4 regions of the Paenibacillus riograndensis SBR5 genome follow, and region 1 is predicted to be linked to each of the others. Evidence: predicted binding sites of a transcription regulator. Region 1 holds the regulator's gene; each other region holds the start of a gene.
The links. The regulator Rex, encoded in region 1, represses fermentation and respiration genes when NADH is low (regulators of the CRP and FNR family bind a similar motif). The targets are predictions, from matches to a motif close to TTGTGAAATATTTCACAA.
Positions count from the first base shown of each region.

Region 2: the regulator Rex is predicted to act here: its motif matches at 2,850-2,867, upstream of PRIO_RS10165 (flavocytochrome c).
Region 3: the regulator Rex is predicted to act here: its motif matches at 3,389-3,406, upstream of PRIO_RS13755 (helical membrane plugin domain-containing protein).
Region 4: the regulator Rex is predicted to act here: its motif matches at 4,055-4,072, upstream of PRIO_RS33365 (cytochrome ubiquinol oxidase subunit I).

Region 1 covers NZ_LN831776.1:5,153,459-5,160,879, reverse strand. Annotated here, with positions in the region: gene dinG (ATP-dependent DNA helicase DinG) at 1-1,956, shown strand, start outside; gene PRIO_RS21840 (redox-sensing transcriptional repressor Rex) at 2,274-2,927, shown strand; gene PRIO_RS21835 (amidohydrolase) at 2,914-4,215, shown strand; gene PRIO_RS21830 (cell wall elongation regulator TseB-like domain-containing protein) at 4,261-4,779, shown strand; gene PRIO_RS21825 (hypothetical protein) at 5,213-5,755, shown strand; gene PRIO_RS21820 (AAA family ATPase) at 5,748-7,250, shown strand; gene PRIO_RS21815 (3-hydroxyacyl-CoA dehydrogenase family protein) at 7,383-7,421, shown strand, end outside.
Region 2 covers NZ_LN831776.1:2,513,304-2,520,724, reverse strand. Annotated here, with positions in the region: gene PRIO_RS10170 (NAD(P)/FAD-dependent oxidoreductase) at 1-1,170, shown strand, start outside; gene PRIO_RS10165 (flavocytochrome c) at 1,302-2,834, opposite strand; gene PRIO_RS10160 (response regulator) at 3,545-4,261, opposite strand; gene dcuS (DcuS/MalK family sensor histidine kinase) at 4,251-5,861, opposite strand; gene PRIO_RS10150 (MFS transporter) at 5,894-7,108, opposite strand; gene PRIO_RS10145 (hypothetical protein) at 7,179-7,421, opposite strand, start outside.
Region 3 covers NZ_LN831776.1:3,352,801-3,360,221, forward strand. Annotated here, with positions in the region: gene PRIO_RS13735 (LysR family transcriptional regulator) at 1-409, shown strand, start outside; gene PRIO_RS13740 (class I SAM-dependent methyltransferase) at 448-1,140, shown strand; gene PRIO_RS33870 (hypothetical protein) at 1,786-2,409, shown strand; gene PRIO_RS13750 (nitroreductase family protein) at 2,548-3,165, opposite strand; gene PRIO_RS13755 (helical membrane plugin domain-containing protein) at 3,499-3,912, shown strand; gene PRIO_RS13760 (NAD(P)/FAD-dependent oxidoreductase) at 3,930-5,108, shown strand; partial or broken gene PRIO_RS13765 (DUF2785 domain-containing protein) at 5,513-6,375, shown strand; gene PRIO_RS13770 (SGNH/GDSL hydrolase family protein) at 6,451-7,080, shown strand; gene PRIO_RS13775 (YhfM domain-containing protein) at 7,223-7,421, shown strand, end outside.
Region 4 covers NZ_LN831776.1:7,874,362-7,881,782, reverse strand. Annotated here, with positions in the region: gene yycI (two-component system regulatory protein YycI) at 1-314, shown strand, start outside; gene PRIO_RS33390 (MBL fold metallo-hydrolase) at 333-1,139, shown strand; gene PRIO_RS33385 (hypothetical protein) at 1,108-1,314, opposite strand; gene PRIO_RS33380 (S1C family serine protease) at 1,693-2,937, shown strand; gene PRIO_RS33375 (cold-shock protein) at 3,336-3,536, shown strand; gene PRIO_RS33370 (cold-shock protein) at 3,732-3,962, shown strand; gene PRIO_RS33365 (cytochrome ubiquinol oxidase subunit I) at 4,186-5,589, shown strand; gene cydB (cytochrome d ubiquinol oxidase subunit II) at 5,576-6,592, shown strand; gene cydD (thiol reductant ABC exporter subunit CydD) at 6,592-7,421, shown strand, end outside.

The sequences.
Region 1 (7,421 bases):
ATCTACCACAGTGTGCGCTCGGGACAGAAGGTCATGGTGAGTACGCATACCATCAACCTTCAGGACCAGCTGCGTGAGCGCGACATCCCGCTTTTGACGAATGTTGTGCCATTCCCGTTTAAGGCTGCGGTCTTCAAGGGCAGAGGACACTATTTGTGTCTGCGCAAGTTTGAACATAAAATAAATAAAAAGGACTTCGCGAGTCCCCGGGAAGAAGCGCTTACTGCAGCGCAAATGATTGTGTGGCTGACACAGACCCAGTCAGGAGATGACGAGGAGCTGAATCTGAACGGCCGCGGCGGTGATTTCTGGGAGACCGTGGCCAGCGACACGGATTCTTGTCTCGGACGTTCCTGCCCCTGGTTCCGCAAATGCTATTACCACCGGGCCAAGCACGAAGCCGGAATAGCTGATGTTGTAGTAACCAATCACTCCAAGCTGTTCGCAGACGTCAAGGCCGGTCATCAGCTGCTTCCGGCGTATGAGCACCTTGTTATTGATGAAGCCCATCATCTGGAGGATATTGCCGGCAAGCATCTGGGCATGCAGATGAAATACTTCACGGTAGCCCATACGCTTACACGCCTCTATAAGGACAGCAAAAGCGGACAGCTGCCCGTTCTGCGCCAGACCCTGCAGTCTTCAGGCAACGAACAGGCGGCTGAATGGAGCGGGGTGATCGACAGAATCTACCCGGATCTGCTTACGGTTAGGGAATCTTGGGATGCGCTTAGCGACAAGCTGTTTGCCTTGCTGCCTGAGCGCAGCGATGCCGCAGCAGGAGAAGCGGGACAGCTGGTTACGCGTCTTCTGCCGGGTGCTCAGCCCAAGGGCTGGGAAGAAATCACCGCACTGGAGAACACCCTGAACCTGAGCCTGAGCGAAATTATCCGCAGGGGCGACAAGATGCTCAGCGAAATGCGCGAATCGGAGAGCCAGTCGTCCTCGGACAGTCTGGTGACGGATATCGGCGGGCTTTTCAAGGATTTGGCTTCGATCCGCGAGCAGGTACGGTTTTTTATGAACCTGAACGACGAGAATATTGTCTACTGGATGGAGGGCAGCGGGAATTACCGCGGGAAATCGCTGCAGCTGTATGCTGTTCCGGTGGATGTCAGTGCCCAGCTCAAGGATCTGTTTTTCGATAAAAAGAAAAGCATTGTCCTGACCTCGGCCACATTGTCCGTGGATAAATCCTTTCAGTTCATGATAGACAATCTCGGCCTGGGCGAGTCCGCAGAACAGGGGCGTCTGATGACAGCGCTGCTGCCGTCGCCGTTTAAGTATCGCGAACAGGCGCTTCTCGTTATTCCGCGCGATTTTCCCAGTGTCAAAGGCAGTGTGGGCGATGCCCGGTTTGTCGATAAGCTGGTGCATTCGCTGGCGGAGGCTGCAGTGGCGACCCAGGGCCGGATGCTGGTGCTGTTCACATCTTATAAAATGCTGCGCCAGGTCTATGATCCTCTGAAGGAGGCGCTTGCCTCCCAGGACATCGCTGTTCTGGGTCAGGGTGTAGAGGGCGGAAGCCGCAGCAAGCTGATCCGGCGTTTTCAGGACAGTGCCGCCTCCGTGCTGCTCGGGACAAGCAGTTTCTGGGAAGGGGTAGATATTCCCGGTGAGGCGCTGACCTGTCTGGCTATTGTCAGGCTGCCGTTTCAACCGCCTAACCATCCGCTTGCTGAGGCGAAGGCTGAGCTGCTGCAGGCGCAGAAAAAGAACCCGTTTATGAAGCTGTCGGTTCCCCAGGCGGTCATCCGGTTCAAGCAGGGCTTCGGCAGACTGGTTCGCACTGCACAGGACCGGGGAATTGTTATTGTATATGATACCAGGGTTATCGAATCTTATTATGGAAAGTACTTCCTGTACTCACTCCCTGGACCCAAAATGGAGCATATGCTCACCGATCAGATGGTCCCGCGTATCGCCGAATGGCTTGAAGACGGCAGTGTGTCCTGATTCCACTATACGTTCAAATTTAATTATTTAGAAATTATGATTTTTTCTGTTGCGGAGAAGGTGTGCGCCGCAGGGGCTAGTCCAGAAATAACGGCAGAAATGCCGTTGTTGGAGCGTTGAAGGTCGGCTAGTCCAGAAATAACGGCAGAAATGCCGTTGTAAGAGCACCGCAGGCTGGCTAGTTTGTTCATGGATGTTGTACAGAGAATCATTCCTTAGGCGCCTTCTGTTTTGAAGGGGCGCCGGGAATGATTACTAATTAGCTGCAGCTCTTTAAATTTAAGGTTACGCTAACAATACTTTTAGGAGGAGAAAATATGAAATCGGATAAAATATCAGAGGCCGTGGTGCGCAGGCTGCCTGTGTACCTGCGTTTCCTGAACGATCTCCAGAAGCGTGAAATCTCCACCGTGTCTTCGCAGGAGCTGGGACAGAAGCTGGATCTGAATCCGGCGCAAATCCGCAAGGATTTGGCCTATTTCGGCGATTTCGGCAGAAAAGGCATCGGTTACGATGTATCGTATCTGATTGAGAAAATCCGCCATATCCTGAAGCTTGACCAGCAGATCAATGTGGCACTCGTGGGTGCAGGTAATCTTGGACACGCTTTATCCAATTACAATGCCTATTTGAAGGACACGATGAAAATCACCGCGGTCTTTGATTCCTATCCCCCCAAGATCGGGCAGAAAATCAACTCGCTGACGGTTCAGCCTATGGAAGAGCTGGGGAGCACAATCCGCGAGCAGGGCATCCGCATCGGCATTATCACTGTACCGGACAGCGAAGCGCAGAACGTTGCAGATATCCTGGTGGATTCAGGCATCGAGGCAATCCTCAATTTTGCACCGGTGATTTTGAAAACGCCTGCCAACATCCGGATTCATGCCGCTGATTTTACTACTGATTTGCAGAGCTTGGCTTATTATTTGCATGATGGAAAGGACGAGGCGGAAGATGAGCAGCAATAAAACTGTAATTGTAAATGGGCGTTTCCTGGTGCCGGGAACGGCGCAGCCTGTCCTTAGCGGTTATATGACTATAGAAAAGGATCTCATCACATACATAGGAGAAGTCAAGCCTGTCATAGAAGAAGGTACTCAGACCATTGACGGCAGCCGTCTGCTGTTCATGCCGGGTCTGGTCAATACCCATGGCCATACGGCGATGTCCCTGCTGCGCGGCTACGGGGATGATATGGTGCTGCAGAATTGGCTGCAGGAAAAAATGTGGCCTATGGAAGAAAAATTCACCGGAGACGATGTCTATTGGGGCACCGCCTTGTCTGTGCTGGAAATGCTGAAAGGCGGCACAACCACCTTCCTGGATATGTATGACCACATGGACCGTGTGGCCGAGGTTACCGAGCAATCAGGCATCCGTGCCGTGCTGATGCGCGGGGTGATCGGGCTCTGTCCGGAGGACGTGCAGAACCATAAGCTGGCGGAAGCGGTTGCTTTTGCGCGGAACTGGCACGGAAAAGCGGACGGAAGAATCACAACGATGATTTCACCGCATGCCCCGTACACCTGTCCGCCGGAGTTTTTTGTGAAGTTTGTGCAAGCCGCCCATGATCTGGACCTGCCTATGCATACCCACATGTCGGAAACCCGGCGGGAAGTCGAGCAGAATGCGGCCGATTACGGTTTGCGTCCGGTGGCGCATCTGGAGAAGCTGGGAATGTTCACCCGCCCGTCCCTGGTCGCTCATGGTGTTCATTTGAACGATGAAGAGATTGAGATTCTGGCCCGTTACCATGTAGGGGTATCCCATAACCCGGGCAGTAATCTGAAGCTGGCGAGCGGAGTAGCCCGGGTTCCTGAGCTGCTGCGTGCAGGAGTCACGGTATCGCTTGGCACCGATGGCGCGGCGAGCAATAATAATCTCGACATGTTTGAGGAGATGCGCCTTGCCGCCTTGATCCACAAAGGCGTGAGCGGTGACCCGACGGCGGTTCCGGCACAGGAAGCGCTGCTGATGGCGACTGAATACGGCGCACAGTCGATTTTTCTGGAAGGAGTCGGACGGCTTGCTCCGGGAATGAAGGCGGATTTCATTGCCCTGGATATCGACCAGCCGCATTTCCTGCCGCATACGGATCTCTTGTCCCATGCCGTTTACTCGGCAAGCGCCAAGGATGTTGCGCATGTCTGGGTGGACGGCAAGCAGGTTGTGAAGCATGGGCAGTGCCTGACGCTGGATGAGGAACAAATCCGCCGCAAGGCGCAGGAGACCTTTGAGGGCCTGCTGAAGCGGTAAATGAACATGATCGGTGAGGCATTTTGAAAGAAAGGGAGCTGTACTTTGAAGAAAAGAAGAAAATGGCTTCTGCTGGGGATACTCCTGGTTCTTCTCCTTCTGTTCGGACTAAGCCAGTTCTATGCTTATGTGATGAAAGACCAGTGGAGCGAACGCAGCGCAGCCACAGAGATTGCTGAAGCCAGAGCAGGACTGACAGAGGTGACCCGGGCCCAGAAGTCCGTCTGGGATGAAAATTCGATTTACTGGGTAATGACAGGCCGTAACGCAGCCGGGACGGAGCTGATGGTCTGGGTCCGCTTTACACGGGACGGCAAGCCTGCAGGGGGAGACAATGGTGTATACGCTGAAGAAGTGGCCAAAGGCATGTCGGAGCAGAAGATCCGTTCCATCATTGCCTCAGACTTACCAGGGAGCACCATTAAGCGCCTGCTGCCGGGTGTGTACAACGGAGAATATGTGTGGCAGCTGTTTTATAAGCTGGAGGGACGCTATTATTACAAGTTTTACCGTTTTGCGGACGGAAATGCGATTGGGGACGGCTACAGCCTGCCGAAAAAATAATAAGCGCACGACCCATATTGAGCGGGTGGACAAGTATTTGTCTGCCTGCTTTTTTAACATTTAGGAAATTAGCGTATTCAGTAGAGAGTCGAATATATCTGCGGGTATATATCTTTGAGGCAGAACCAGCAGCATCTGGTGATAAAGATGGGAATATCTTAAGCATCGCCAAAACGGCCGCAGCGCTAATCGTTGCGGTCGTTGCTGTCGATATAAGGGGAAACGGGCTGTCATTTTGCCCAAAAATTAGTACTGAAAATTTTAAATATATTCACACTTTTCTTCGAATTCGTATATACACCTGTGATATACTACTATTTGTACTACGGCATGCTTAAGAGCATGCTAGTCTCGGAAGAGCATTAGGCACGCTATTTAATAAAATTTATTATATTTTTTCACATTTTTCTTATCATTGAGAGGAGGACGTTTCTTGAAACTACGTCTTATGCCAGTACTGCTAACGTCTCTGCTGTCGGCTGCGCTTTTGTTTGGCGGCTGGTATTCCTACCGGGAGTTCGTGGTGCAGGAGCCGCTGCAAAAAATTGTCTCTGCTTATGAGGGAGTGAATGACTCCCATATCTCTATTAAACGCAATGAGGTCACTTTGAAACTTGATTTGCAGCCGGGCACTAAATTGCGCGAGCTGGTGCAGTATGTAAATACTGAAGGCAGATCGGCGATTGACGGCCGTACATTGAAACTGGATGTGGAGCAGCATTCCAGCGAACTGCTGGATGAATATTGGGACCAGGCGATGTTCTCGGTTGCTGAAGCCATGGAGAGCCGTAAATATACATTAATTCCTGCGAAGCTGGATGAACTGAAAGCCCAGAATTCCAAATACAGCAGTGTAACTGCAGCAACTGAAATTGATGACAATAACGTATATGTGAGCCTGAGCGACGGTAAGAAAAGCAAATTTATGATTTTGCCACGTGCTGCGGCAACGATGGGAGTGTGGAATAATGCCTAAGTTCTGGAAAGAGGTATTAATCGGATTTGTTCCTGTGCTGGTGATATTTATGGCTTTTGTCGGGATTAATATTTTCCCCGTGATCATCGCCGCAGGCATGGTTGGCGCACTTCTGCTCATTGCCCATCTGCGCGGGGGGCTGACCGTCAATGCCGGAGGAGACAAAAAACGTAAAAAGAACGGCCCGTCGAAGCTGACCTTTGAAGAAATCGGAGGACAGGACAATGCCAAGCAGGAGCTGCGCGAAGCGCTGGATTTCCTGATCCGCCACGAAGAAATCAGCAAGTTCGGCATCCGCCCGCTGAAGGGGATTCTGCTTACAGGCCCTCCGGGAACCGGGAAGACCCTGATGGCCAAAGCGGCAGCCCATTATACCAACTCCGTATTCGTAGCCGCATCAGGCAGCGAGTTCGTTGAGATGTATGTGGGTGTCGGCGCCGGACGTGTCCGCGATCTGTTCAAAGATGCGCGTGCGCGTGCCCTCAAGGAAAATAAACAAAGCGCGATTATTTTTATCGATGAAATTGACGTCATCGGCGGCAAACGCGAAGGCGGACAGCAGCGTGAATATGACCAGACGCTCAATCAGCTGCTGACGGAGATGGACGGGATTTACAACAATGATACGCCGCGCATCCTGCTGGTTGCGGCAACGAACCGCAAGGAGATGCTGGATTCGGCGCTGCTGCGCCCCGGCCGCTTTGACCGTCATATCCAGGTAGACATGCCGGACAAGAAGGGCCGCCGGTCCATCCTCGATCTGCATGCCCAGAACAAGCCGCTGCATGAAGAGGTCGACCTGGATAAGATCGCGGAAGAGGCTTATGGCTTCTCTGGCGCCCAGCTTGAGAGCGTGATGAACGAAGCGGCGATCTACATGATGCGCGAGAACCTGACCCAAGTGGAGCAGCGCCATCTCTCGCTCGCAATCGACAAGGTCATGATGGGCGAGAAGACGGACCGGGAAACCAACCACGAAGAGAAGAAGCGGGTAGCTATCCATGAGCTGGGACATGCCATTATGGCCGAGCTGCTGCGTCCGGGAAGCGTTAGCCAAGTTACGCTTACACCCCGTGGACAAGCGCTAGGCTACGTGCGGCATAATCCGCAGACCGAACAGTATCTGTACACTAAGGATTACCTGGAAAATCAGATTATGATTGCCCTGGGCGGCGCTGTGGCGGAAGAAATGTATTACGGCGGCCGAAGCACAGGATCACGAGGGGACTTTGACCAGGCGCTCAATATTGTGGAGACGATGATGAAGTCAGGGCTAACCTCTCTGGGCATCGCGAATCTGCAAATGGTTACCACAGAAGAATTAATGAAGGAAAACAGTAAAATTCTGGACGAGTTAATGGTACGTACGCATGAGCTGCTCGGCAAGCAGCGGAATGTATTTGATTACTCTCTTGACATTTTAATGAAAGAAGAAGTTCTCTCCGGAGAGCAATTTCGTTGTCAATTTCGTGACAGTGTCCTTTTACCGGCATAATTCTTTATGCCGGTTATTTTTTTTTACTTTTCAGACATGCTAAGATATTATTATATGTCGGGCTACTTATTTTTTACGACAGACAAGGTACAATACAAAAGTATAGATACCTGAAAGGATGGAGACTTTTAGATGAATTTTAAGAAAATTGGTGTCATCGGTGGTGGCACA
Region 2 (7,421 bases), 2.6 Mb from region 1:
GGAGATATCACATGCGATTGCCTGATTGTAGGCGGAGGTATGGGAGGGGCGATGGCATCTTACCGCTTGTCCTCAAGCGGAGCCAGTACCGTATTGATTGATAAATATGCAGTGGGAAAAGGCAGCACATGTGCCAACACCGGGTTGCTCCAAGTTACCAGCGACAAATCCCTTACCTCCTGCATGAATACTTTTGGAGCAGACAATGGCCTATTATTCTACAAGCTATGCCGCAAGGCGATGGAGGATATCCTGAAGCTGCCGGGCGCACTGGATATTGATCCGCACATTATTCCCAGAAGCAGCCTGCTGTATGCGAGCTCTCCGGAGGATGTTACCGCACTGAAGCTGGAGCATGAACATCTGGCCGCGCATGGTTTCGACACAGAATTCTGGGAGGAGGACAAAATCAGGGCCCATTACTCCTTCGCCAAACCGGCAGCCATCTACTCCCGGGGGGATGCGGAAACGAACCCGTTCCGGATGCTGCACAGTCTCATTCATAAAGCACACGCAAGCGGTGTCCGTGTATATGAACACACAAAGGCCCGTCATTTTGATTTTGGAACGGATGGAGTAACCTGTTACACAGAGAGCGGCCGCATCTTTGCCAACCATGTTATTTTTGCCTTGGGCTATGAAACTCAGGAGATGAAAAAGGACCGGGGAGCCGAGCTGAACTATACCTACGCCATTATGACCCGGCCATTGAAGAACCTCCCCCGCTGGCATGAACAAAGCCTGATCTGGGAAACGGCCCGGCCTTATTTGTATTTCCGCACAACGAATGACGGGCGGATCATTGCCGGGGGCAAGGATGAGCAGCTACCTGATCCTGGACAACGCGAGGCCAGAGTCCGGTCCCGGAGCCGGCGGCTGCTTGAAGAGCTTGAAGCCCTCTTCCCCGAGATTAAGGGGGCAGCTGCAGAGTTCGCCTGGGGCGGTGTATTCGGGACCTCCCATGACGGCCTGCCTTTTATCGGCCCCCATCCGGAATATCCCCACTGTTATTTCATCGAAGGCTATGGCGGCAACGGAACCGTCTACAGCATGCTCGCAGCAGAACTCCTGGCCGATACCCTGGCGGGCATTTCCCGGCCGGAGCTTGAGCTATTTTCACTGACCCGGACGTCCAGACCTTCTCCTTCTTCTCCGGCTGTTCAGGCATAACCCGGACGATTCGAAGCTGTTTTTTAGAAGATATTGCTTAGAATATGTTCATGCTCAATAAAAAAGGGCTGTCTCACCAGTAGAAACAATCTACTGCGAGACAACCCTTCCCTATTAATGGTTTGGATGATTTATTGTGCTTTTACAAATTCAGCCGATTTAATCCCTGCTTGACGCCCGAAGATAATAATTTCCGCAACCGAGTTGCCGCCGATCCGGTTTTGGCCGTGCAGCCCGCCTACTACTTCACCAGCCGCGAACAGACCTGTGATCGGTTGACCTTCTTTATTAAGTACTTCGGTGTTTGTGTTGATTTTTACACCGCCCATGGTGTAATGAATCCCGGGACCGATTTTGATCGCGTAGAATGGCGCGCCGGACAAGTCGTTATCCATTCCTGTAGTTCTGCCAAATTCGGCATCCTTCTTATTCTTCACTGCGCTGTTCCAGGTATCCATTGTCTTTTGCAGCTCATCTGCCGGAACATTCATTTCTTTGGCCAGGCCTTCGATTGAGTCTGAGGTCAGAACAAATCCCATTTTCTCATATTGTTCAATCGCTTTGACACGGGATTTAACGCCGGAATCAAAGACAAGAATCGCTGCTTTTTCAGGAAGCTTATTAATGGCTGCAGTGACATGATCACGGGTATCCATTTCGTTGGTGAACCGTTTGCCTTCACTTGATACGAGGATTGCGCCTTCACCGCGAACAGCCTCCCCGATCAGATAGGATTTCTCCTGCTGCACGGTCGGGTGAACCTGGATTTGATCCATATCGACTGTGGTGCCGCCGAGCTTCTCAATCATTTTGATGCCGTCGCCGGTGCTGCCAACTTGGTTGGTGGTTACGAGCCCTTCCAGATCAGGTCTAACCTCGGCAATCATTTCTTTATTGGCTCCGAAACCTCCGGTGGTGACAATGACAGCAGAACCTGTTATTGTTTTTTCGTCTGCCTGGTTGAACAGGACTTTGACACCAGTAACCTTACCGTCTTTTTCTGTAATTTCCTTAACATCCGCATTCACAAATAGCGGGATACCTTGCTCTTGTACGTTTTTCACCAATCCCTTGACCAGATACTGCCCTACCGCAGAGCCGTCTTCAGGACGGTGTGTGCGTTTTTCCTTCATCCCGCCGGTAATAGTGATATTGTTCAAGCGGATTCCGATGGAATCCAGCCAGTCGATGGCACCCGCAGAATTGTCCACGAAGAAACGGAGCAGCTCTTTATCGTTGGTATCGTGGCCGCCTTTTAGCGTCTCTTCATAAAATAAATCATTGCTGTCTTCAATGCCTTGCTCTTTTTGGAACTTCGTCTGCGAAGCGTTCATCCCCGAAGAGGATTTGGTTGTATTTCCGCCCGCTACCGGCATTTTCTCCAAAATAACCGGATTCATGCCTTTCGCTTTGGCCTCAAGCGCTGCCGACATGCCGGCACCACCCGCACCGACGATGATGATATCATATTTATCTTTTAATTGATCGTACGGTGTATAGCTTGCTTCAGATGCCCCCGATACTGCTTCAGTCGTTTCTTTTTTGGCCTCATTGTCCTTACTCTTGTTCCCGGCACTGTTGCTGTTGCCATTGCTGCCGCATCCTGCGATAACGAGCATGACCGAGAGAATGAGAATAAGAGCAGCGCCTGTTTTCTTTTTCATGGTGTTATTGCCCCCTTGTGCATATTTTCACAATAATCATAGCGGCAAAGGTGCGGTTCTTGGAAGCTTACGTAATTAAAAAAATAGTTTAGTAATTAAAGTAAGCGGGGTTGGGGGGGAACGCAATCATTCCTTTCATGAAGCCCTCCTCCCGATTATTAACGAATTTCGTGCTTAATTAGAGGCTGGGTGGTTAGTTTTTATGACCTTCCCATTGTTAGATGTTCCATTTAGTCCTGACAATATAGTTGTCGGGATATCCTGCGAATTTGTTGCGATGTTCCCGACTCTGTATCCATCTCTATTCGCAAAGTTGCGTTAGACGTGAAAAAACTGTAAGAAAACGAAGGTAACAAAAACAGGTCAATCATGGCGGTATCTGACCATAATCGACCTGTTTTAGGTAACACTTTAGCGTTATTTATCAATCGGGGCTTACATTCCGCTACGATTCAAAGTTTCCAAACTCTACCGGATTTTTCAGAAGCAGAATGTGCCTTTTCATAATCTGTTTTGAAAATACCTTCAAATTTGGATTCAAATATCTCATGGTTCAGCCAAACCAATTTCACAAGTAGAAACGGCTACGCCGTCCTTATTAAGACGGTACCCGTTTCAGCGAGAAATAGAAGGATAATTTATAGCGTGAAGCATAGAAATTCTTATATTTTAAAAAAAGGACCCAAAGGTCCTCTTTCGCGGCCGGCCGCTTAAATATATGCAGCTATAATTTCATGTCCTGAAGCGGTCACGGTATACATATATACCGGTCTGCCTACCGCACCGTAGCTGATCTCCATTTCCAGCACACCCGCCTCTGTGAGAAAAGTCAGGTATTTGCGTACGGAGATCCGTGAAATCGGAGCCTCTGCCGTGATCTCCTCGGTGGAAAATACCGGACTCTCCAGCTTCTGGATGGTGCTCCATATGCTTTCCAGCGTTCCTTCGGTAAGCCCCTTGGGCAGCGCGCCGCTTTTGTCCTCCTCCGTTCCTGTGGAATGGCGCAGCAGCTTGTCCAACTGCTCCTGGCTGAGATGCTCCCTGTGCTTCATCAGCATGTAATCCTCCTGGTAGGCGGACAATGCCGCCTGAAAGCGGGCGAACTCGAACGGTTTGATCAAATAATCGACGGCCCCCAGCTGCAGGGCCTTGCGGATACTGGCATTGTCGCTGGCTGCAGAAATGACGATAATGTCAACCACGCTGCCCTGCTCCCGCAGAGAGGACAGCAGCTGCAGCCCGCTGGTACGCGGCATATAGATATCCAGCAGAATGAGATCAACCTTCAGTCCGGCAAGCAGCTTCCTGGCTTCATCGACCGAAGCGGCCCAGCCGGCGAACTCGAAGCCCTGAACCTGCTCCACATAGTGCCGATTGAACTTCGCCACCATCGGGTCATCTTCAACGATCAATACCTTAATGGTCATTGGTCTCATCACCCTTTACTGCATATGGCACGTCGGCCATAAATATCGTTCCCGGCTCCCGGCCGGGTATCATCTTAAGCTGGCCCTGCAGCTTTTCCACACTTTTACGAACCAGGTAAAGGCCCATCCCCCGCTGCTCTCCCTTGGTGGAAAATCCCTGGACAAATATCTGCTCCCGCAAAGGCTCAGGGATTCCCGGACCATTGTCCCGCACAGTGCAGATCAGACGTCCCCGTTCATATTGAAAAGAGAGCTCGATTTCCTTCATGTGCTGCCCCTCCAGCACCTCCATAGCGTTGTCGAGCAGATTGCCGACGATGGTAATCAGCTGATGAATCACCTGAGGATCGGCGGATTCCGGGAGGTAGCTGTCCTCAGCAAGCTGCAGTTCAATTCCTGCTTCACGGGCCCGGCTAAGCTTCCCGAGCAGAAAGCCGGCCATGACCGGGTCCTTGATCTGCCTGGTGATCGAACCGATCTCATTCTGATAGTTGCTCACGGTTCCCGAGATGTACTCCTGCAGCTCATCGAAAAGGCCCATATGCGTCATGCCCATAATTACATGCAGCTTATTCATATATTCATGTGCCCCTGCCCGCAAGGCATCCGCATAGACGGATATGCCGGACAGCCGTTCCGCCAGTACAGCAAGCTCTGTCTTGTCCCGAAAGGTAGCGATGGCTCCCGCAATCCGGCCATTCACCTGGATTGGCACACTGCTCACGAGCAAAGTGATTCCGTTCAGCTCCAGCTCCTGGTCCTGCCTGGACTCGCCGCTGGACAGCACCTGCTCCAGGCGCAGCTCCGGCCAATAATCGGCGATATGCCGGGTCATCCCATTGCCTGTAATCCCGGCGGTGCCCAGCAGCCGCTCCGCTTCCCTGTTGATCATGCTGATCCGGGCGGCATGATCGACCGCAATAATCCCCTCGCGTGTGGATTGCAGCATAGCACTGCGTTCCTGCAGCAGCTTGGAGATGTCCGCTGGCTCCATGCCGAACATCATCTGCTTGATTTTCCGGGCCAGGACCATCGCTCCGGCCGCTCCAAGCACGGCACCGGACAGCAGAATCGCGATGATCGTCCATTCATTCTGCCGGATGAGCAGGTGAACCCTTTCCATGGAGAGGCCTACGACCACTACACCTACCTGGGAGCCTCTGTTATTATACACAGGCACAAAGGCCCGCAGGGACTTGCCGAGCAACCCCTCACCCTCAGAGATGCTTTCTTCACCGTGCAGCGCAGCCTTTTGCCCTCCCCCGACAAAAGGCTTCCCGATCCGTGATGGATCGGGATGGGAATAGCGGATGCTGTGCATGTCGATCACGACTACAAACATAATATCATTGCGGCGGGTGATTTTGGAGGTATAAGCCTGGATCTCTTTGCTCCGTCCTTCATTAAGACCTTCTGACACCAGGGGAATTAGGGCAATGGTCCGGGCGATGGCCGTTGCCTTGTCCTCCAGGGCATGTCTGGTCTGGGGAATAATCTGATTTCTGAAAATAATGTAGAGCACCAGCATGACCAGCATCACCACAGCGGAGACCATGATGGTAACCTTTGTCCTCAGACCGTAATCCTTTGTTTTGACCAATACGCTTTTCCCCCCTGTTCAAATCCTTCAAATCATTGCGGGAGGGAGGCTGCGGCCTTTCGCTTCAGCAGATGGTGCAGTGCAGCCCAGCTTCCCAGCGGAGCCGCCCCCAGCAGCAACAGCAGCCAGGTAATGACACGCGGCGAATCGTTCACCGAAAGCACTGCGATGAACACAAAGATGCCCAGCATCCGGCCACACATCAGGCAAAGCTCCCGCAGAACGACCAGCTCCACCCGTTTGCCCGCACTTTCCTTCGACTCCCCCATGAGGTCAAAGACGCTTGAGGTCATCGGCAGCATATATAATGGAAGAAAAAGAGAGGTGCCAATGCCCATAATCAGCAAGGTGCCGTAGCTGACCTTCCAAAGAAGCGGTGTGATGACTGCAACCAGCAGAATGCCGCCAACAAGCATCCCCCCCGAGCGGAGTTTCGGTGTGAACCATTTGCCCGCAGCCCAGTAGCTGACCAGTGCAACCGCTGAAGTGATCAGTGCAAATTGCCCCAGCTTGCTTTCTTGCTTAGCGGCTATGTACACAAGAAGACCGATCAGAAAGGAAAACACACCCTCTCTTAGCCCCTGAAACACCAAGGCTGCCGCTGCCGGCCTCCAGGCACTGCTTTTGCGGTGCAGCTCCCTCCAAGGCTCCATCCATAAGTACGCCCCTTCACTTTTGCGTTTCTTAAGGAAAAAGCTTAAAACCACAGCAAGTCCATAAATGGAGAGCGACAACAGGAAGACCAGACGATACCCGCGCTCGCCATGCAGGGCCGAAATGATCCAGCCCGACACCCAAGGGCCCAATATGCCGGTAAATGAACCCAAAAGCCCCATCCAGCCATTGAAAAAGTCCCGGTTTCCGGCATCCGTAATCTCAAAATAAACAATATTGTACGCTAGCCAGAACAAACCGATCGCTATGCCCAACACCAAACCAAGCGGCCAAATGTAATGAACCGCCCGGTTGCCAAGCCACAGTACGAGCAAATAAAAAAGGCCCGAAACGGCCAGTCCCAGCCGCAGGGCGTTCATCTTGTTATGTTCCTTGACCCATTTGCCGCCCAGCCAGAAGCTGAGTCCCACAGTCACTTGCTGAGCCACCGTAAACCAGCCGATCATGGCAAAATTCTGCTGGTTTTTCCACAAATAAACGTTCAAAAAGGTTCCTGCCAGCACGCTTGCGAGTGAACATAACCCGTTGACTGCAAGCAGCAGTACCTCCTGTTTATGCGCTGAATCCTTCATGCTGCTCCCCCTTGCGAACTGGACGTGTTTTGCTTAACATGCCCAGCTCAAGGAGAAAGCATAACCTAAATTACTTGGCTCCTATGCTCAGATTGCGTACCAGCTGAATGCGGTCTTCCTGCGCCAGACTGTGCTGCACATGGAAGCAAGAAGGGCAGACGAAGAGATTAAGCGCGAATGGCGGTTGCAGCACCGGCCCGCCCAGCTCATCTGGGGACGACGGCTCAAAACCCTCTACTTTTTGCGTGCCGGACAGCAGCATCAGCTCATGGCACTGCGGACATTCAGGCGCTTCCAGCTGAGCTGCCAGAAT
Region 3 (7,421 bases), 1.8 Mb from region 1:
ACTGTTATTGCCGGAAGATCATCCGCTTGTTTCCGCCCCCGCCGTTACTGCGGATCATCTGCGCGGACACCGGCTGCTGATTACAGCACCTACATGCCCCTACCGCAAAAAACTGGAAAGCGTCTTGACGGAAGCTGCCGGCCCGCCGCTTGATACCATGGAAATCGGCAGCATGTCGGCGCTGAAGTTCTATGTGGCGAGCAAGCTTGGCATCGCGTTTGTGCCGGAGGTGATCCTTGATCCCGTTCCTGCCGGAACCGTAAGCCGGAGGCTGGAAGGCAGCGCTGTGGACATGACCTGCGGCATCATTTGCCGGATTGCGGATTACCCCTTGAAACCGCCCGTCCGCAGGCTGTATGATTTTATCAGGCAGGAACTGGCGACGCAGCCGGGTTTTAGCCTGGAATAGGAACACAGAAGAGAACAGAAGAGGTGAGCTGAGCAGAGATGAGCAGAAACAAATTGGATTTGGAGCGTATTGTTTTTATTGGCCGGACCTTTGAGGAGTACTTGCGGATGTTTAATTTGCAGCCGGGAGAACTGAAGGGACGGAGTATTTTGGATTGTCCGGCAGGAGCCTGCTCGTTTACCGCAGAGGCCAACAAGCTTGGCGCGGCATCTGTTGCCGCAGACATTGCTTACTATTATTCAGCCGAAGCACTGAGGGACAAAGGGCTGAAGGATATTGAGCATACGGTGCAGCAGCTGGACAAAGTTCAGGATAATTTTGTGTGGAAGGAATTCACTTCCATACATGCGTTACAGCAGGCGAGGACAGCAGCCTTGGCAGCCAGTACGCTGGACCGGCAGCAAAATAGCAGCCGTTATATTCCAGTCGAGCTGCCGCTGCTGCCTTTTGCAGACCGGTCCTTTGATCTCACCCTATCCGCCCATTTTCTGTTTATGTATGGGGACCGGCTGGACTATGATTTTCACCTCAGGACACTTCAGGAATTGATGAGGGTCACAAAGTCAGAAATCCGCATCTTCCCGCTGGTGGACTTATCCACCCGCAGATACCATAAGCTGGACCAGCTCGTCTGTGCAGCTCAGGTCCAAGGCTGGACGGCAGAAGAGCAGCAGGTCCCCTATGAATTTCAAAAAGGTGCGGACTCCATGCTGAGGCTGCTGCGTGTCTGAACGGACAGGCGCTCAAATATATCCCGATGATTGGCGGCAGAACAGCTTAGCCTCACTGAAAAAAGCGGAATAGGTGAGCGCAACACACATAACCCCCTATTATTGATTATTCATCAACAAAAGGGGGTTATGCTGTACATACTATACCCATGTTCTTCTCAGACTCCTTATCCTATCCTTGTACTCAGCCGGGTAAATCGTCCGAGGCGGCAATAAATTTGCCTATCCTGCCTTAGAGTCTTCTCGAATTCATCCGCTGGTAAACGATTGGTTTCATGAATCAATGTTTGAGCTTTAAGAAGCTCATACCCTTTCGTTCCGGGATGGATTGAAAGCTTCAGCAACAGGATCAAAGATATAGTCTCAAGCACAGGGAGTACATCTGCCAAAGATTACTTGCGAGAGAGATTTTACCTTCCCGCCGGTTCCCTTTCAGCAGTGTATGGTTCCTTGTCTTGATACTTGAATTATACCGCTGTTCTGCGGATTCGTAAAAAGGCGAATACTTTAAATTCGGGTATGTTTTCAGAATCATTCTAATGTAAGCGCTATTATTCGTCTGTATCCTTAGTTTTTTGGTGTATAATTTAACCGTACATAAGTAGCAAAAGCCAAGCTATACGCAGGAATGGAGGGTGACAGCGAATGAAGCTATTTCGGGTTAAGACCGGGCTGCCCGGGGTGGGCCGGATGAAGGAGTTTCTGGAAGAAAATTACGTGTGTCTCGGATATACAGGTGTGGGGGATCTGGAGCATGCCGGCAAAAAGGAGATTCACACGCGTCTGGTTCTAGCCGGGATTACCGCAGGAGCGGAGCTGGAAGCTGCAGCGGACAGTCTGGACATATTCGTGAATGTCATGCAGGATGGGGATTATGTGCTGATCGAGGATGGGGAGTGGGCTTATTTGGGGGATCTGGGCGATTACTTTTATGTGGAAGCCTTCGATTCGGCTGAAGACGGGCGCTGCCACCGGCGGGGAGTGACCTGGCTGAAGACAGTGCCTGCTCCGGCGCTTAATCCGCTGTTGAGAGCGTGGATCGGCGGAGAAGAAGCAGTCTTGCAGTACAATGGGCCGCTTCCGGAGGCAAGGCTGGAGCTGTGGATTTCTGATCCCTCTGTGGACGGTATCCAGGAAGGCGAACAGACAGGTATAGTAGATGCCGAGACACTGTCAAAAGCACTCACTGTGCTGAAGTGTGCCTTGGACAGCGAGGATGCGGACCGGCGGGAACGTGCGGCAATCGCTCTCCTGCAATATGCCAAATGATCCGCCGCGCCCGCCCTGGACGGTGTTTTCAGCAGTACCCTGCGGCCTTTTACAGAACCTGAAGCTTGAGGATTATTTATTGTTTTAAGCACAAAGAGCCTCCCGGGCGCATGCCGGAAGGCTCTTTGTGCACTTCAATCAAAAAAACTCTACAAATTCATTCACAGGCTTGCGGTAGCCGCGGGGTCTGATCTTGTGCTTGTTGTCTTTGCCGATTGTAATCAGCATGACAGGCACCATATTGTCGCTCAGGTTCAGGGCCGCTTTGACGGCTTGAACATCGAAACCGATCATCGGGCAGGTATCCCAGCCCTTGTCCTTGGCAATCAGCATGAACTGCATGGCTGACAAAGAGGCATTACGGATCGCTTCATCATGCTGAAAAGCATCATTTCCGCTGTAAGCGCCGTGGATATCTGCAATTGTCTGGTCAAAAGCATCCTCGCTCATGGCTCCCAGCATTTTGAGCCCGCTGTAGATTTCAGAGGCCTGCAGATAGGCATTTTTGTCTCCAAGCACGACAATGACCGCTGAAGCGGTATGGATTTTGTACTGGCCATAGGCCGCTTCGCGGATCTTTTCCTTCAGGTCTTCATCACTGACCACCTTATAATGGGTATGCTGCAAATTGTAGGCTGAAGGGGCGAGGCGGGTGAGCGAGAACATTTCTTCCAGCTCGCTTTGGGGGATTTTGATCCCCTCAACGAAGTTATTTGCCGATCTGCGTGCTTGAACCAATTCTGAAAAAGTGCTCATGTTCATTCCTCCATAATGTATGTAGTGGTTAACAATTATTAATAGCTAATATTAATAAACAAACTTACTATTTGTTACTTGCTAAACATATCACGGTGTTTGGGCATAGTCAATGGTCAAATGGATATCAGAACTAAATTTTCTTATGAAATCGTGAGAAAAACCAAAAATCGCAGAAAAGACGTGATTTTAATCACAAAATAAGGATATATAGGCAAAAAGATTGTGACATTTATTACATGAAGAATGTTATAATAATCACATTGATTTAGGGATTAATCTTTTCATACATTTTTTATTATGAGAGAAAGCTAATGTAAAGGAGAACTCAATATGTCAGAAACAATCACGCAAAGCAAATCTTTTATTAAAGAGGATCTTCTGGATCAGCTCTTGAAGCCTGAGGTGCAGGAATCCCTAACGACGCTGGTAGAGCAGCTTCCCCAGATTACGCAGCTGGTTGGCGCATTAACCAAGTCGCTTGATTTTGTGCAGACTGTTGCAGCGGATGAGGTGCTGAAGAATGACACGGTAGGTGCCATCAAAGAACTTGCCGAGCCTGTAGTGGATTCCGTCAAAACAATGGCAGCTACGGTTATCGAAGCCAAGGATCGTGCCAACGAAAGCAGTGAAAACATCACATTGTTCGGCATGATGCGCATGATCAAGGACCCGCAGGTGCAAAAAATGCTCCGTTTCATGAATGCATACCTGCAGGTCAGCGGCGAACGCAATCCACAAAAATAAGGGCGGAGGAAAATATCATGTCAAAACATATCGTTATTCTCGGAGCCGGCTACGGCGGTCTTCTGAGTGCTATTAACGTGCGCAAATATATGAGCAAGGCTGAAGCAAAAATCACGGTTGTCAATCAATACCCGACGCATCAGATTATTACAGAGCTCCATCGTCTGGCGGCAGGAAGTGTTGCGGAACAAGCTGTAGCCATGCCGCTCACCAAGCTTTTTGCCGGAAAAGACATTGACCTGAAAATTGCCAAGGTCAAATCATTTTCCGTAGACAGCAAGCAGGTGCAGCTGTCTGACGGCACGACGCTCTCGTATGATGCGCTTGTTGTTGCGCTGGGCAGCACTACTGCTTATTTCGGCATTCCTGGACTGGAAGAGTATAGCATGGTGCTGAAATCCGCCGCGGATGCGAAACAAATTCATGGGCATATTGAAGGCCGCATTCGTGAGTACGCCAAGACACACAATCCAGCCGATGCGGCGATTCTGATTGGCGGTGGCGGTCTGACCGGCGTAGAGCTGGTAGGCGAGATTGCTGATGTGCTGCCGAAGCTGGCTAAACGTTATGGCGTAAATCCTCAGGAAATCAAGCTGATGCTAGTAGAAGCGGGTCCCAAAATCCTTCCGGTGCTGCCGGATCACCTGATTGAGCGTGCAGTAACAAGCCTGACTGCCCGTGGTGTAACCTTCCTGACCGGCCTTCCTGTTACGAATGTTGCCGGCAATGTAATTGATCTGAAGGATGGCCAGCAAATTGTTGCCAATACCTTTGTATGGACCGGCGGTGTGCAGGGCAACCCTCTGGTCGGCGAATCCGGCCTTGAAGTGAACCGCGGCCGGGCCACAGTCAATGACTTCCTGCAGTCCACTTCGCACCCGGATGTTTTTGTGGCAGGGGACAGTGCGGTTGTCTTCGCAGCGGACGGACGTCCATACCCGCCGACAGCACAAATTGCGTGGCAGATGGGCGAGCTGATCGGCTACAATCTGTACGCTTATCTGACTAATGCAGCCTCTGAAGCCTTCAGTCCAATCAACTCCGGGACGCTTGCCAGCCTTGGGCGCAAAGACGGGGTAGCAATTATCGGAGCCAGCAATACTCCGCTTAAGGGCTTGCCTGCAACCCTTATGAAGGAAGCGAGCAATATCCGTTATTTGTCCCACATCAAAGGCCTGTTCAGCCTTGCGTACTAATTATTCATTTAATCTGATTTATGAAATCTGATGTAATGCTCTGTTTAACCTTCAAGCTAGACCTGTTACCCTTAGTGAATAAGGATCGGGTCTGCTTGGAGGTTTTTTGGGGTTGTTTGGCAGCAGCAAGCTCCCCTGGCAATCCGCATCTAAAACGGCTGAGCTGTCCAGCGAAAACCGGCGCAGCCGCCTGTTCTAATGGATAGGCTAGGGATTGTGTTAATTTACATAGTAAATAGGTGGAAGGCACTTTATGCTGGGTGAATCACGCATTGAAGGCCAAAGGCAGGGATAAGGATATGATGAAGCTGTTATCTGCCTTTGCCTTGGAACCGCCTTATCTGCTTGTGGGGCATTTAAATCAATGGTAAAGCAACTGACTGCTGAATCTTAGGAGTGAAACAATGAACAAAATCAGGACTCAGTTAATGACCGATTTGCAAAGAATAGCAGCGGAAGAGTACAGACTTCGTGAGGGTGAGGAGGTGCAGGATTTCATCCGCCTGATGCTGGAGTATATTGGAGACCCTCAGCCTGAGCTGCGGGACGGGCTGATTTATCCGACCTTTTACGCATGGATTCTGGAGCAGCGGCTTTTCACTTCTGACGAGCTGCGCGGCATTCTGGCGGTGTTGTTGGATGAGCAGCATCTGTTCCATGGCATAGGCGGCCAAGGGGATGAGACGGTATTTACCGAACCTTCACGATACTTGTCATCGGCCTTATTATCCAGCGGCACAGAGAAGGGCCTTTCCTGGATACTGCGGGGTTCCTGCGGTTGAAGGCAGCACTGCTTCGTTATTACACTGAAGAAAAAGATCTCCGAGGCTATGTCGAAGAAGGCGGCTGGGCTCACTCGGCGGCTCACGGGGCAGATGCCATCGATGAATTGGTGCAATGCCCGGAAAGCGGAGAGCCGGTGCAGCTTGAGGTGCTGGAAGCGGTCCGGGGCATGCTGCAGAACGGAGTATATCTCTTCAGGGAAGAAGAAGATGAACGGATGGCTACGATTGTAGATACGATGATTCTCCGTAATCTGCTTGCGCGGGAACGCATCGTTGAATGGATCGGCAGCCTTGCAGCCTGCGGCAGTCAGCCCAGAAGCAACAGCCAATACATCAACCGGATCAACAGCAAAAACTTCGTGCGGGCCCTTTATTTCAGAAGAGAAAGGGAGCATTTCGGCAAGGAGCTCCATGAAACCTTGCTTGCCGCTGAGCTCAAAATGAACAAATTTGCAGCAGAAACTGGCGATTCTGTTCAATAGATGCTCCGCAAAAATCTATTTGCTATAATAGGTTTGTTTATACAATAAGAGCTGTTTTATAGGAGGATTTTCAGGATGGAATTTCAAGAAAACGATATCATTTTGTTCCAGGGTGACAGCATTACGGATTGGGGCCGCAACTATGAAGACCCGTCCTCGCTTGGTGTAGGCTATGCATTGATGGTAGCCGCACGGCTGGGATTGCTGTATCCAGAGAAGAAGCTGACCTTTATCAACCGCGGGATCAGTGGCAACCGTGCGGCGGATCTGCAGCAGCGCTGGGACAGGGACTGCCTGGAGCTGAAGCCGACTGTAGTTTCCATATACATCGGCATTAACGATACCTGGCGCCGCTTTGACTCCGGGGAGGAAACCACGGCTGCACAATTTGAAGCTTCCTACCGGGATATTATTGAACGCACCCTCAGAGCAACCAATGCCAAGCTGATTCTGGTTGAGCCTTTTGTGCTGCCGGTACCCGAAGACCGCAAGGGTTGGCGCCAGGATCTGGACCCGAAGATTCATGTAGTGCGTGAGCTTGCCCGCGAGTATGGGGCTCTGCTGGTTCCTCTGGATGGGCTGTTTGCTGCAGCATCCATGAAGGCGGATTCTGCATTCTGGGCACCGGATGGTGTGCATCCTTCTCCTGCCGGACATGCGCTTATTACCGATGCCTGGCTGAAAGCGGCAGGAGCCATCAGCTAATGTGCCAGCAGGCTGCACTCTTTTACATATAACGCTGCCAATCCTTCAAGACCGGTCCGTTGGTTTATAGCGGACGGGTCTTTTTTTACGAAGAGCGAGAATGTTATTTGGTTCACAAGACTGCTATAATTGGAGAATACATATGGATGTGGAGGTGGGACCCATTAAAAGGCTTCTGCTGACTGTACCTGTTCTGCTGGCTGTTCTGCTGAGCGGCTGCCAGAATGCTTTTGGATTTATCAATGCCAGGTGGATTTCAGAGATCACCCTGGATTGCCAGCCTGCCGACGGCAGGGCGCAGAGTGAACCTTTAGAGAGCCGGACTTTTACGGATCCTGCAT
Region 4 (7,421 bases), 2.7 Mb from region 1:
GGGTTAGGCTGGAGCTGATTAACAGTGATCAAAAAATAATCGCCTACCGCTGGCCGAAGATTGAGATTGGAGCCGGCAGCAGTGATAATGTGCAGAAGGTGCTTCCGGCCTCCCAGGCGCTCAGCAGTCTGATTGAGAAATATTTTCCGGAAAATTCAGTGGTGAAGGAAATTGAGCTCGGATATTACGGGGAACTGTTCAATTCCGAGAGCCAGGTAGCTTCGCCCATGTGGCGGTTCATGCTGGAGAATGGCAATGCCTACTACGTAGATGCCATAAGTGCGGACATTATCAGTCCCAAGACAACAGAGTAGAAGGAGCAGGGGAGAGAAATGGGAATATCTTTTACAGTGCTGTCCAGCGGTTCTACCGGGAATGTGACGGTGGTGCGCAACGGCGAAACGACACTAATGATCGACGCAGGCCTCAGCGCGAAGCGGATTGACGAGCTGCTGGCCATGCGCGAGCTGACCGGACAGGATATCGATGGAATTCTGGTTACGCATGAGCATTCGGATCATATTAAGGGACTCGGGGCGATGGCGCGCAAATATGATCTTCCGATCTATGCCAACACGAACACCTGGGGGGCGATTGAGAAGGGAATCGGCAATATTGCCGAGCAGAACCGGGTTGTTCTGGAGACGGGGCAGTATAGGGATTTCGGCAGTCTGCGGGTAGAGTCGTTCGCGATCTCGCATGATGCGGCTGAGCCGGTGGGGTATAACTTTTATGATGGCAAAGAGAAGCTGTGTGTGGCGACAGATCTGGGATATGTGAGCGACAAAGTGCGTACGGCGATCTCGGATGCCGATGTCCTTGTACTTGAAGCCAATCATGATATCGAGATGCTGCGGATGGGACGTTATCCCTGGAACACGAAGCGGCGGATTCTCGGCGATTTGGGCCATCTGTCCAATGAGGCGGCTGGTGCGGCGCTGAGTGAAATCCTTACAGGGCGGACCAAACGCACGTATCTGGCACACCTGAGCCGGGACCACAATATGATGGACTTGGCCAAAATGTCTGTGCGCGGAGCGATGGAAGACCGGGGCTGTTTTTTCAAAGACAGCGAGTTCAGACTCTGCGACACCTACTATGACCGGCCTACGCCATGGGATAAGGTGAGTCAGTCATAAGCTGATCCATATCCGTAATCTTGCGTTCCAGCTCCTGGCGTGAGAAGAAGCCCTTGTCAATCAGCAGCTCGATGATGGCGCTCTGGACAAGAATGAGATGATAGTGCTCATCTTTAAGATCGCCCAGCTTGCCGATAAATTGCACCAGATCCATACTGGCCGAAAAAGATTCCATTAGTACTCCTCCTTAAGCTGTAAACGGGTCAAAGCATGAAATAATTTACATGGATTTTACGTCAGAAAAAATACGGTACGACATCTGTGTGTGATACAATCAAATAGTAAGAATGGGATAGGTGTTCAGCTCCCTCGCTTCTATTATTGTAGTCTTTTAGGCTGCAAAATATTCCTGAAAAACAGTAATAATAAATCGCTAGGTTGCAAGAGTCGGAAGACAGATGTGTTGCTCTACCCCTGTACTTATATGGTGAATAAATAAGATGAAACCTTTTAGCGCTTCCTGGAGTCTAAGAGAAGATGAGGTTAACTCGGGCGTGGTTGCTTGGCGTTCAAGTCTTGAATGCAATAGCAATAGAGGGGAGAGGATGTAACGGTGGGACTGTTTGATGATGATTTCTATTCCACGAAAGTATCACGGCGCAGAAGCAGGATGCATGATGCCTCAAGCGGATCGGGCGGGCATAAATGGCCGCGCAGATCGCGGAGGGGGCTGGCTACATGGCAGGTAGCGATGATCTGTTCTGTAGTCAGTGCAGTGACGGCGGTGCTTCTGTTCAGTCTGGTGACAGGACAGCTGACCCATGAAAAAGCCGAATCACCGGCGGTAATCGGTAAGGTTGCTGCGAGCAGCGGTGATCCCTATGACCGGATTATTCAGGCTGCCGCTCTTGTACGCCCTGCGGTAGTAAGTATCATTAATCATAAGGAAGATAACAAGGAACTTAATATTCTCGATGAATCCGCACTCGGGTCGGGAGTTATCTATAAGAAGGACGACGGCAAGGCATTTATCATTACGAACAACCATGTGATTGAAGGCGCCGGCAAGCTGGAAGTGGTTACGGTCAACGGGGAGACCCGCAAGGCAACCCTTGTTGGGGCGGATAAAGTCAGCGATATTGCAGTACTCTCCATCGATGCGGAAGGCATTAAAACGGTTGCCCAAATCGGTGATTCTTCCAAGCTCCGGCTGGGGGAGACCGTCATTGCCATCGGCAATCCCCTGGGGCTGGGGGATACGCTGACCTCAGGTATCGTCAGTTATACAGAGCGGACGATTCCTGTATCCTTGAACCAGGATGGTGTATATGACTGGGAGCAGGAGGTCATTCAGACTGACGCTGCGATTAACGAAGGCAACAGCGGAGGTGCGCTGGTCGATCTGAATGGCAAGGTGATCGGTATCAATACCATGAAGATATCCGACACTGGCGTGGAAGGGCTAGGTTTCGCAATTCCGGCCAACCATGTGATGGAAACGGCGGATGAGCTGGCAGCCAAAGGCAAAATCGCCCGCTCCTACTTAGGTGTCTATTCGGTTGATCTGAACAATCCTTATGTGCCGCTGGCGGAGGATCAACGCAAGGAGCTGAACCTTCCGGACAGTGTAAAGGACGGAGTCGTTGTACTGGATGCGGTTGGACCAGCGAAGGTTGCCGGTTTACAGTTGAATGATGTAATCACGAAATTCGATAACCAGTCCATTACCTCTACGCTATCCTTGCGCAAGTATCTCTATGATCACACCAAGATCGGGGATGAGCTCAAGATTACCTTTTACCGTAATGGAGAAGTGAAGCAGGTCACGGTAAAACTTCTTGAGAAGCCGGAGGAATAAAAGCCGGTCGGGCAGTATATAATAAAAAGGCAGTCACATAAAGGAAGCGGTCAGGCCGTCCTTATCATTTTAGATTTTTTTAAGGACGGCACCCGTTTCTAAGCTGTGATTATGGGGTAAATGATAACATAGAGATTCAATAATTAAATGTATTTAGTACACTGGCAGCCCTTACATTGGAAAGTTAACCTAATAACTGAAAAAACGGAGATATTCGGATATGACTGCTTGCCTTTGTTATGGAGGTGTGGTAACATGAACTTAATCATATAATTGATACCTAATTCTCGTATTGAAAAGGGCTGTCAAGTGGAGTACAACCTTTTTCAATGTGTGAATTTTTTCTTTGTTTGAAGATAAAAAGAACATATTAATTTAAATTTGTGGAGGTAACACACATGCAAACAGGTACAGTTAAATGGTTCAACGCAGAAAAAGGATTCGGTTTCATCGAAGTTGAAGGCGGAAGCGACGTATTCGTTCACTTCAGCGCTATTACTGGCGACGGCTTCAAAACTTTGGACGAAGGCCAACGCGTTGAATTCAACGTTGTTCAAGGCAACCGTGGACCACAAGCCGAAAACGTTGTAAAACTGTAATAATAGAAGCTACCGTCCCCGCTTGTGAGAGTTGGGACGGTCTTTTTTTACAATATAAGGAATGATATGCCTTGTGCAATAAAGGTCCTTATATTACCCGTGAAACGGTTGCCGTCCTTACTATCAAGGACGGCAATGTCGTTTCTACTTGTCTGGATTCTCTGGCTTGTGACATAAAGGAAGGGAGGAACGGCAATGAACTACCGGAAGAAACCTTTGGAGGAAGTACCGGAGGAAAATACCGCAATTTGGGCCTGTACCAACGATGGATGTAATGGATGGATGAGGGATAATTTTGCATTCGAGCATGCGCCCTCTTGCCGTCTCTGTCACTCCCCCATGGAGCGCAGTATGAAGATGCTGCCGCAGCTGCTCAATTCCAATGGCGATCTGAAATCGCTGAAGAAGGGTATTTCCATTACCTGACCAATGCCTTTATGAGTCAAGACTTCTATAGAACAATGAACACATCCAAGACGGTTAAACCGTCTTATTTTTTTTGCTTTCTGGAGGTAATATTGTGATATTTGTCACAAATTTATTGAATTCTAAGCCCAAATAGGGTGTATAATGTGATAAATATCACACTTTGCCCTTTGGATTTTTGACAGAATAGACATATCGAATGGGAAGAAGGAAGGGGAGAAATATGGATACAGTGATGCTGTCGCGTATACAATTTGCGTCGACGACAATTTTTCATTATTTCTTTGTACCGGTATCAATTGGACTCGCGCTCTTGATTGCAATTATGGAGACGATGTATGTCAGAAAAGGCAATGATGAGTACAAACGAATGGCGCAGTTCTGGGGAAAGCTTTTCCTGATTAACTTCGCTGTGGGCGTAGTAACAGGAATTTTGCAGGAGTTTCAGTTCGGGATGAACTGGTCGGATTACTCGCGTTTTGTCGGTGATGTCTTTGGGGCTCCGCTGGCGATTGAAGCGCTGCTTGCTTTCTTTCTGGAGTCTACATTTATTGGAATCTGGATTTTTGGCTGGGATAAGGTATCCAAACGCGTTCACCTGCTCTCGATCTGGCTGGTAGCGCTCGGAACCATGCTGTCGGCTTTCTGGATTCTGCTGGCTAACTCGTTTATGCAGCATCCGGTAGGTTTTGCTGTCAATAATGGACGGGCGGAAATGAATGATATCTGGGCACTCGTTACGAACGGACAATTGCTGGTCGAGTTCCCCCATACGGTGCTGGCCGCTTACGCGACAGGGGCATTCCTGGTAACGGGAATTAGTGCATATAAATTGCTGAAGAAGCAGGATGTTTCCTTTTTCCGCAAATCGTTTGAGATTGCTGCGATTGTCGGCATCATTTCCTCATTTGGCGTAGCCATTGCAGGTCATGCTCAGGCACAGTATCTGGTTGAGACCCAACCGATGAAGATGGCTGCTTCCGAAGGACTGTGGGACGACAGCGGTGACCCGGCGGCTTGGACGGTTATTGCAAATATTGACCCTGATAATAAGATAAGCACCCATGAAGTGAAAATTCCATATATGCTGAGCTTTCTCTCCTACAGTAAGTTTTCGGGATCTGTTAAAGGCATGAATACGCTGCAGGCTGAATATGAGCAGGCATACGGTCCTGGTGATTATATTCCACCGGTCCGCACGACGTTCTGGAGTTTCCGGATCATGGTTGCTGCAGGCTCGCTGATGATTTTGCTGGGGGTATATGCCATTTACCTGATGTGGCGCAAGAAGATGGAACGTCCGAATACCTGGTTCATGCGCTTTATGTTCTGGGGGCTGCTGCTTCCGCCGATTGCCAATACGTCGGGCTGGATTATGACAGAGATGGGGCGTCAGCCGTGGACGGTATTTGGATTAATGACCACAGAGGATAGTGTATCGCCTAATATTACGAGCGGACAGGTACTGTTCTCGGTGATTTCTTTTACAGCAATCTATGCAATCCTTGGTTTAGTGCTGGTTGGCTTATTTATCAAGGTAATCAAAAAAGGTCCTTACGCCATGGATAACGATCACGGCGAATCCCATGATCCGTATAACAAGGAGGGATCCCATGCTTTCTCTTAATGAATTATGGTTTGTGCTGATTGCCGTGCTGTTTGTCGGTTTCTTCTTCCTTGAAGGCTTTGACTTCGGAGTAGGGATGGAAACCCAGATTCTGGCCAAGAATGATACGGAGCGCCGGGTGCTGATCAACTCGATCGGGCCGTTCTGGGATGCTAACGAAGTATGGCTGATTACAGGCGCCGGGGCGATGTTTGCCGCCTTTCCGCACTGGTACGCTACGCTTTTCAGCGGATTCTATATTCCTTTTGTGTTCGCGCTGCTGGCGCTGATTGCCCGTGGTGTAGCTTTTGAATTCAGAGGCAAAAGGGATTCGCTGGCCTGGCAGAGAACCTGGGATGTCTGCATTTTTGTAGGCAGCTTCCTGCCGCCGTTCCTGCTTGCTGTAGTGTTCGCCAGCTTCATCAAAGGGCTGCCGATCGACGGGGATATGCAGATGTATGCCGGATTCTTCGATGTAGTGAATGTTTACACTGTAGTTGCTGGTATTACAGTAGTGATGCTCTGCCTCGTACACGGCCTGATGTTCACTACGCTTCGTACGGTTGGTGATTTGCAGGAACGTGCACGCAAGCTGGCGCAGAAGCTGTTGTTCCCGCTGGCCGCGCTGCTGGTTGCTTTTGTGGTTATGACGTATTATATGACGGATGTATTTGAACAACGCGGAGGGCTGCTGCTCGTCATCGTTATTCTCGGCATTGCCGCGTATGTACTGTCTGGCTTCTTCATGAGCAAGAAGAAAGACGGGCTGGCCTTCGGAATGACCGGTGCAGTTATGGCCTTGTCGGTAGTTTCTGTCTTTGTCGGACTGTTCCCGCGGGTGATGATCAGCTCGCTGGACCAAGCCTTTAACCTGACGATTACCAACGCCGCTTCCGGCCATTATTCGCTGAAGGTGATGACGATTGTAGCGCTGTCGCTGCTGCCGTTCGTGCTGGGTTATCAGATCTGGAGCTATTTCGTCTTCCATAAACGGGTTCACGAGAAGGAGCATCTTGAATACTAATGGATAAAAATTTGCTTGGGTACAAAGGAGTTAAGCCGGTCTTTCTGATCGTCGGTTTCCTTACCCTGGTGCAAAGCCTGTCCATTCTTCTGCTGGCCAAGTCGCTGGCAGAAGTGGTCTCTGCGCTGTTTGCGGGAGAACCGCTGAAGGAACAAGGGGCGAAATTGCTCTTGTTCCTTCTTGCGTTTCTGGTGCGCCATGCCAGCGCCATGCTGATGAGCCGTGTATCTTACCGCTTCGCGGAGGCAACCGGCAGCAGCATGAGAAGACAAATGATGGATAAGCTGTTCCAGCTGGGGCCAAGGCTGGCAGGCAACCGGGGAACCGGTGATCTGGTCACGCTTGTGCTTGAAGGAGTCACGAAGTTCCGGACCTATCTGGAGCTGATTATCCCCCGGATGGTGGGGATGGCGGTTACACCGGCACTGCTGCTGGTGTATGTCTACACCCAGGATACATCAAGCGGTGTTATTCTTACCTTGACGATGCCGATCATTATTGTCTTTATGATTCTAATCGGGATGACGGCCCGCAAGCAGATGGACCGTCAATTGAAATCGTACCGCACCTTGTCCAATCACTTTGTGGATTCGCTGCGCGGTCTGGAAACGCTGAAGTTCCTCGGCCGCAGCCGCAGCCACAGCGGGAGCATCGCCGCGGTCAGTGACCGCTACCGTTCGGCGACCATGCGTACGCTGCGCGTGGCTTTTCTCTCTTCGTTCGCCATGGACTTCTTCACGATGCTGTCTGTGGCTTCGGTAGCCGTAAGCCTGGGGCTCCGGTTGGTGAATGAACAGATGACTCTGGTTACCGGACTGACGATTCTGAT